3 regions of the Hydrogenophaga sp. L99 genome follow, and region 2 is predicted to be linked to each of the others. Evidence: riboswitches for the same ligand, from Rfam matches in the RefSeq annotation. Region 2 holds a riboswitch; each other region holds the start of a gene.

Region 1 (2,194 bases), 710 kb from region 2:
AGCCGTGGGCTCACTGGCGTGGCGTTGCATCACGTCCACCCGCGCCGCACCGGCTTCGGCCGGAAACATCCACATGCTGGTCTGCAAGGCCTGCTGCACCGGGGCCGAGCGCAAAAACTCAATGAAACGGCCAGCCGCTTCGCGCGCCGCCGGGTTGCCACCCTTGACCAGCGCCACGCCCTCCACCTGCCTAAAAACGCCGCCCTTGAGGAACAGGTTGGCGGTGGGCGACTCGGTGAGTTTTTCTTTGGCGTAAAACACCTCGGCCGCCGGGCTGCTGGCGTAGCTAACCACGATCGGGCGCGTGCCACCGTTGCGGGTGAAATCGGTGTAATAGGCCTCGGTCCAGCCCTTGGCCACCTTCACGCCGTTGGCGCGCATGCGGGCCCACCAGTCAAACGCGGCCGCCTCGCCCAGGCCGGCCACAGTGGCCCACAAAAAGGCCTGGCCGGGGCTGGAGGTGGCCGGGTTTTGCACCACCAGCAGTTTGCGGTAGGCGGGCAGCGTCAGGTCGTTCAGCGACGTGGGCAGTGCCAGGCCCTTCTGGGCAAACCAGGCTTTGTCGATGTTGAGCGTGACGTAGCCAAAGTCCACCGGCACCACGCCTGCCGCCACACCGCTGGGGCCAGCGCCCTCGGCCATGCCCGCGGCCACAGCGCGCTGGGCGGCGGGGCCGGTGTAGGCATCGAGCACGTTCGCGGTTTGCGCGCGGTGCAGCAGGGTGTTGTCAATGCCAAACACCACGTCGGCCAGCGGCTTGGCGCGGGTCAAGATGAGTTTGTTGACCATTTCACCCGCGTCGCCCGCCTTGACGATCTGCAGCTTCACGCCCGCGTCTTTTTCAAACTGGGCGAGCAGCTCTTTGGGCAGGTCAAACGAGCTGTGGGTGAGCAGGCGCAGCACCGTGGGCGCTTGCGCGCTGGCCGCCGCGTGACCGGCCAGCAAGAGGGAAACCAGAAGCCCAGAAAAAATCCGCCGTTGCATGCGATGCCGCCTTTTCAATAACCGCCACGCCAGGCGCTTGAAAAGAACGGAACACAACCCTGGGTGGTCCGGCTCGTCACGCTCCCTACGCTGGCACAACCCAGATCAGGTGAGAGGGGTATTTCTCAGCCGCTGCCCACATGGCTGTGAGCCGGCACCCCCGGTGAAGTGGCGGATTGTAGCCCTGCGACGCGTTGGCGGGTCGGCGTGTTACTGTGCATTGGCCCAACCCGCAAGGGCAAAGCCCACCACCAGAGTGCCTCTTCGGCCCGCATGCCTTTCTCCAGGAAACGTTGTGCCCGTTCGATCTGAACTGCTTCACCACGTCCCACCCCATGAGAAACATCCACCATGCCCGGCTACCAAGTCAAGACCGAGACCGTCACGCTCGGCGGTGTCGACTGGCACATGCGCTGCCTGCTAGACACCCAGCAATACGCTGACCCCGTCAACACATCGGGTGCGCTGGGTATTCCGCCCGCGGGCTGGTCGCTGTTTGGCCAGGTGTGGCCTTCGGCCCGGGTGCTGGCACTGGCCATGCAGACGCATGCGCTGGCTGGCCAGCGGGTGCTGGAAATAGGTGCCGGGCTGGCGCTGTCCAGTCTGGTGATGCACCGGCGCGGCGCCAATGTGACTGTGAGCGACTGGCACCCTTTGACCGAGCTTTTTCTGAAAGAAAACCTGCTGCTCAATGGCCTGGGACCGCTGAAATACCAGGCGGGCAACTGGGAAACCGACAATCCGTTGCTGGGCCGTTTTGACCTGATTGTGGGAAGCGACCTGCTGTACGAGCGCCAGCAACCGGCCCAGCTGGCCGGTTTCATTCACCGCCACGCGGCACCGGGTGCGCAGGTCATCATCGTCGACCCGGACCGCGGCAACCGCGCCGCGTTTGGGCGGGCAATGGGCGCCCTGGGCTTCTCCCTGGACATGCGCGCGGCAGACCGCCTGCTGGAAGATGGGGTGGCTTACAAAGGCCGATTTTTGACGTTTCAACGCGCGGCCTGAACAGCGCCTGAGAAAGCCCCATGCAAAAGGCCCGCGGTTGCGGGCCTTTTGCATGGGGCTGGCTCGCAGGAGCCAGCAACCGGTCAGCCGCCCTTTTTGGAGCGCTTGCCCGGGTTTTTCTTGCTGCGCGTTGCCACGCCACGCTCCAGGCTCACGCGCTGGCCACGGCCAGGGGTGGTGAGCGAAACGCCAGCGACAGGCG
Region 2 (2,194 bases):
GGCCCGCGTTCCGTCCGTGCGCACGCTGGCGCGGTCGAGCAGCGTGTGGCGCAGGCCGAACCAAGTTTGAAGCTGTTCGTTCCAGCGGATCACGTCGGTGGCGAAGAACTCGGTGCTGCGCTCGGTGCGGTTGGTGTACGGGTCGGTGTATTCGGCCAAGGGCGCGAAGGTAGGCAGGGTGTAAATGTTGCCAATGCCAACCGGGTTGTACGGATCGTCGGCTTGCAGCTGACCCCGGTCGGTGAAGCGGCTGGTGACCACGCCGGCGCTCACTTGGTGTTGAAGGGCGCCGGTGGTCAGTTTGCCGTTGATGCGCCACTGTGCGGCTGTGGTGTTGCGGCGCTCGTTTTCGCTGCGGTAATCGTAGAGGTCGAAGTCGCCATTGGGGCAATAGCTGAAGAGGTATTCGTCGGCAACCGGGTCGTAGCAACCATAGGGATACGCCAACCGGTCATCGGTCTTCAGCCGGTGCGTGCCCAGCTGCGCTTGCCAGTTCCAGTCGCTGTTGATGGCTTGGGTGTAGCGCACGCTGCCGCTGAAATTTTGGAACACCACGGGCTGGCTCCAAGGCTGGGTGTTGATGTTGATGCGGGCATCGGCCGGGGGCAGGGCGCTTCCCAGCAGGCTCAGGCCGGGCACGCTGGCCTGGCTGCGGCGCGAAACCTCGAATTCACCTTCCAGCAGGCTGTCGGGCGATAGACGCGCGTCCATTGCCAGCGCCATCAGGGCGCGCTGACCTTCGGTGCCGCGTCCGTGGCTGTTCAGGCGCTCGCCGAGCAGGTTGAGGCGGTAGCCCACGTCGCGGTTGTCACCCAGGCGCCCGCCCAGGTCGGCATGCACCAGCGCATTGCCGGTGCTGTTGGCTTCCAGTCGCAGGCTGCGCAGCTTGTTTTGGGTGGGGCGCTTCACCACCAGGTTGAACAGGCCGCCGGGCGCGCTGGTACCGGCCTGGATGCCACTGGTCCCTTTGAGCAACTCCACGCGCTCCAAGTGGTCCAGCGGCAGCGCGGTTTCGGCGCTGATGGGCAGGCCTTCGCGGCGGTAGTTGTAGGTGTTGTCGATGACGAAGCCGCGCACGCTCGCGTAGTCGTAATAGCCGCCAGCGTTGTAGGCGTCTGAAACCGACGCGTCCAGACGGTACAGGTCGCTCAGCCGGCGTGCCCCGGTGTTGATGATCTCGTCCGACGAGATGACGGTGGCGCTCAGCGGCGAATGGGCCAGGGGCTGGTCTGCGAACCCGCTGACGTCGGGCGCAGCGGTGACTGCGTCACTTTGAATGACGACCTCAGCCAGGCTGGCCGTGGGCGCCGGGCTTTGCGCTTGTGCTGCAGACGCGCAAGCGAGCAGGCAGGCCACGGCAGCGCTGCTGGGTTTGAAAGGGCCTGCCGCCGCAGCGGGCAGGCAAAGTGGGGAAGCGTTTCGGTTGGTGGTTGCCATGTGTTGTGTCCGTGGGACGTCAATGGCAGGTCGGCTGCACGCAAAACGGAGCTGGCGCACGTCGGGCGTGCGTTGGGTTTTGCGTGGCTGCTTCCCTGCGCGAGGATTACCTCAATCAGGTTCAAAGGGACTTTCTCAGTCGCAGCCTTGTCAGACCGCAACACCCCTAGCGAATGCACTTTTTCAAGCGCGGTTGGATTGTAGGTGCAAAAACAAAGCCCTCCGGTGGGAGGGCTTTGCGGGTGAGCGCAGGTGGCTCAATGGGTTTTGACGGGATCGGCTCAGTCAAACACCGGTGACTCGACACCCAGCACCTTGTGCAGTTTGGGGCTGGTGGTGGTGTATTGCAAAAACACCTTCTTGTCCGGAAAGATGATGGGCATGGCACCAAAAGCGGCCAGGGCGCATTCGTGGAAGCCGCACAAAATGAGCTTCTTTTTACCTGGGTAGGTGTTGATGTCGCCCACGGCGAAGATGCCGGGAATGCTGGTGGAAAACTTTTCGGTGTCCACGACCAGCTGCTTGCGTTCAATCTCCAGGCCCCAGTCGGCAATGGGGCCGAGCTTGGGCGACAGGCCAAAAAAGACCAGCAGCACGTCGAGCGGCACCACGCGGGTCACGGCGTCAGAGCCGGTGACTTTGACACCGCTGAGGCGGCCGTCTTGTTCTTCATGGCCGGTGATCTGGCCGACGATGAACTGCATCTCGAGTTGGTCACACAGGTCGCGCATCTTGGCCACGTTGGCGGGCGCGGCCT
Region 3 (2,194 bases), 940 kb from region 2:
GAAATGGCCGGCCCCGGCCACCTGCGCCACCACGGCCGCGGTGAACTCGTCATCGAACCGTCTGTGCGCAGCGCCGAGGTGGTGCAAGCCCTGGTGGCCGCCGGCGTGCCCACCGAGGTGAGCGACAACGTGCGCGGCGCGCTCTGGACCAAGCTCATTCTCAACTGCGCCTACAACGCGCTGTCGGCCGTGGGCCGCATCGCCTACGGTGAACTGGTGCAGCGCCCCGGCGTGCTGGCCGTCATGCGCGACGTAGTGGCCGAATGCCGCGCCGTGGCCGCCGCCGACGGCGTGACCCTGCCCGGCGACGTGGACGCCGCCGTGCGCCGCATCGCCGAAACCATGCCCAGCCAGCTGTCATCCACCGCGCAAGACCTGATGCGCGGCAAGCCCAGCGAAATCGACCACCTCAACGGCTATGTGGTGCAACGCGGCGCAGCACTGGGCGTGCCCACGCCGGCCAACCAGGTGCTGTGGGCGGTGACCAAGCTGGTGGAAAAGCCGTAACCCGACGGTGCACAGGGCCTTGAAACGCGGCCTGCCCGGCAGGCCGCTATACTTCGCCCTGCTCCGGGGTGCACGGGCCGAAAGGCCCAGCGCTGAGATGGTTGAACAACCAAACCCGTGAACTTGATCTGGCTAGTACCAGCGAAAGAAGAGCGCAGCCCCCAGGGCCTGCATCCCCCACCCGTGGCGCGTGTCGCGACGGGTCCGTCCACACCACCAGTGGACCCGGGTGCATGTTTTGAAGGGCGGTCTCCGGAGCATCTACAGCCCCAACAGGAGACCGCCATGAACGCCCCCGACAAAATCCCCTTCGCCGACCAGTTCGCCCTCAGCCGCGAGCCCTTCCCCGCTTCGCGCAAGGTCTACGTGCCTGGCTCGAATCAGAGCATCCAGGTGCCCATGCGCGAGATCCTGCTGTCCAACGGCGAGCGGATCACGGTGTACGACACCTCCGGCCCCTACAGCGACCCGGCCGCTGCCATCGACGTGCGCACCGGCCTGGCCGATGTGCGCGGCGCCTGGATCGCGGCCCGCAGCGACACCGAAACCTACGAGGGCCGCCAGCGCGCCGCGCTGGACGACGGCATCAAGAACGAGGCCGCGCAGAACGGCACCACCATCGAACGCATCGAGGCCCTGCGCGCCGAGGCCGCCGGTCTGCAGCGCACGCCGCGCCGCGCCAAGAGCGGCATGAACGTCTCGCAGATGCACTACGCCCGCCAAGGCATCGTCACGCCCGAGATGGAGTACGTGGCGCTTCGCGAGAACGGCAAGCGCGAATGGATGCGCGAGTACCTGGGCGATCCGGCGCGTGAAGCGCGCCTGCGCGGCAACCCCATGGGCGCGCGCATCCCCGACGTGTTCACGCCCGAGTTCGTGCGCGACGAGGTGGCGCGCGGCCGCGCCATCATCCCGGCCAACATCAACCACCCCGAGGTCGAGCCCATGGCCATCGGGCGCAACTTCGGCGTGAAGATCAACGCCAACATCGGCAACTCGGCCGTGACCTCCAGCATCGAGGAAGAAGTGGACAAGCTGGTGTGGGCGACCCGCTGGGGCGCCGACAACGTGATGGACCTGTCCACCGGCAAAAACATCCACACCACGCGCGACTGGATCGTGCGCAACAGCCCGGTGCCCATCGGCACGGTGCCGATCTACCAGGCGCTGGAAAAAGTGGGCGGGGTGGCCGAAGACCTGACGTGGGCGATCTACCGCGACACCCTGATCGAGCAGGCCGAACAGGGCGTGGACTACTTCACCATCCACGCTGGCGTGCGGCTGGCCTACATCCACCTCACGGCGCAGCGCCGCACCGGCATCGTCTCGCGCGGCGGTTCGATCCTGGCCAAGTGGTGCATCACGCACCACAAAGAGAACTTCCTCTACACGCACTTCGAAGAAATCTGCGAGATCATGAAGGCCTACGACGTGAGCTTCTCGCTCGGCGACGGCCTGCGCCCCGGCAGCGGAGCGGACGCGAACGACGAAGCCCAGTTCGCCGAACTGAAGACGCTGGGCGAGCTCACGCAGGTGGCCTGGAAGCACGACGTGCAGACCATGATCGAAGGCCCTGGCCACGTGCCGATGCACCTGATCCAGGCCAACATGGACGAGCAGCTGAAGCACTGCCACGAAGCGCCGTTCTACACCCTGGGCCCGCTGACCATCGACATCGCGCCGGGCT

Evidence for each region. A riboswitch is a leader RNA that binds a small molecule or an ion and turns the genes downstream of it on or off. The one in region 2 is predicted to bind thiamine pyrophosphate.
Region 1: linked by a shared signal. The riboswitch ahead of AC4QBL_RS04475 (thiamine ABC transporter substrate-binding protein) and the one ahead of AC4QBL_RS07730 (TonB-dependent siderophore receptor) in region 2 are both predicted to bind thiamine pyrophosphate.
Region 3: linked by a shared signal. The riboswitch ahead of thiC (phosphomethylpyrimidine synthase ThiC) and the one ahead of AC4QBL_RS07730 (TonB-dependent siderophore receptor) in region 2 are both predicted to bind thiamine pyrophosphate.

The regions. Positions count from the first base shown of each region.
Region 1 is NZ_CM178972.1:924,815-927,008, reverse strand. Features, by position in the region: gene AC4QBL_RS04475 (thiamine ABC transporter substrate-binding protein) at 1-945, opposite strand, end outside; TPP riboswitch at 1,049-1,156, opposite strand; gene AC4QBL_RS04470 (class I SAM-dependent methyltransferase) at 1,336-1,992, shown strand; gene AC4QBL_RS04465 (hypothetical protein) at 2,076-2,194, opposite strand, start outside.
Region 2 is NZ_CM178972.1:1,639,096-1,641,289, reverse strand. Features, by position in the region: gene AC4QBL_RS07730 (TonB-dependent siderophore receptor) at 1-1,437, opposite strand, end outside; TPP riboswitch at 1,513-1,615, opposite strand; gene AC4QBL_RS07725 (NAD(P)/FAD-dependent oxidoreductase) at 1,719-2,194, opposite strand, start outside.
Region 3 is NZ_CM178972.1:2,574,154-2,576,347, forward strand. Features, by position in the region: gene AC4QBL_RS12240 (ketopantoate reductase family protein) at 1-507, shown strand, start outside; TPP riboswitch at 562-674, shown strand; gene thiC (phosphomethylpyrimidine synthase ThiC) at 793-2,194, shown strand, end outside.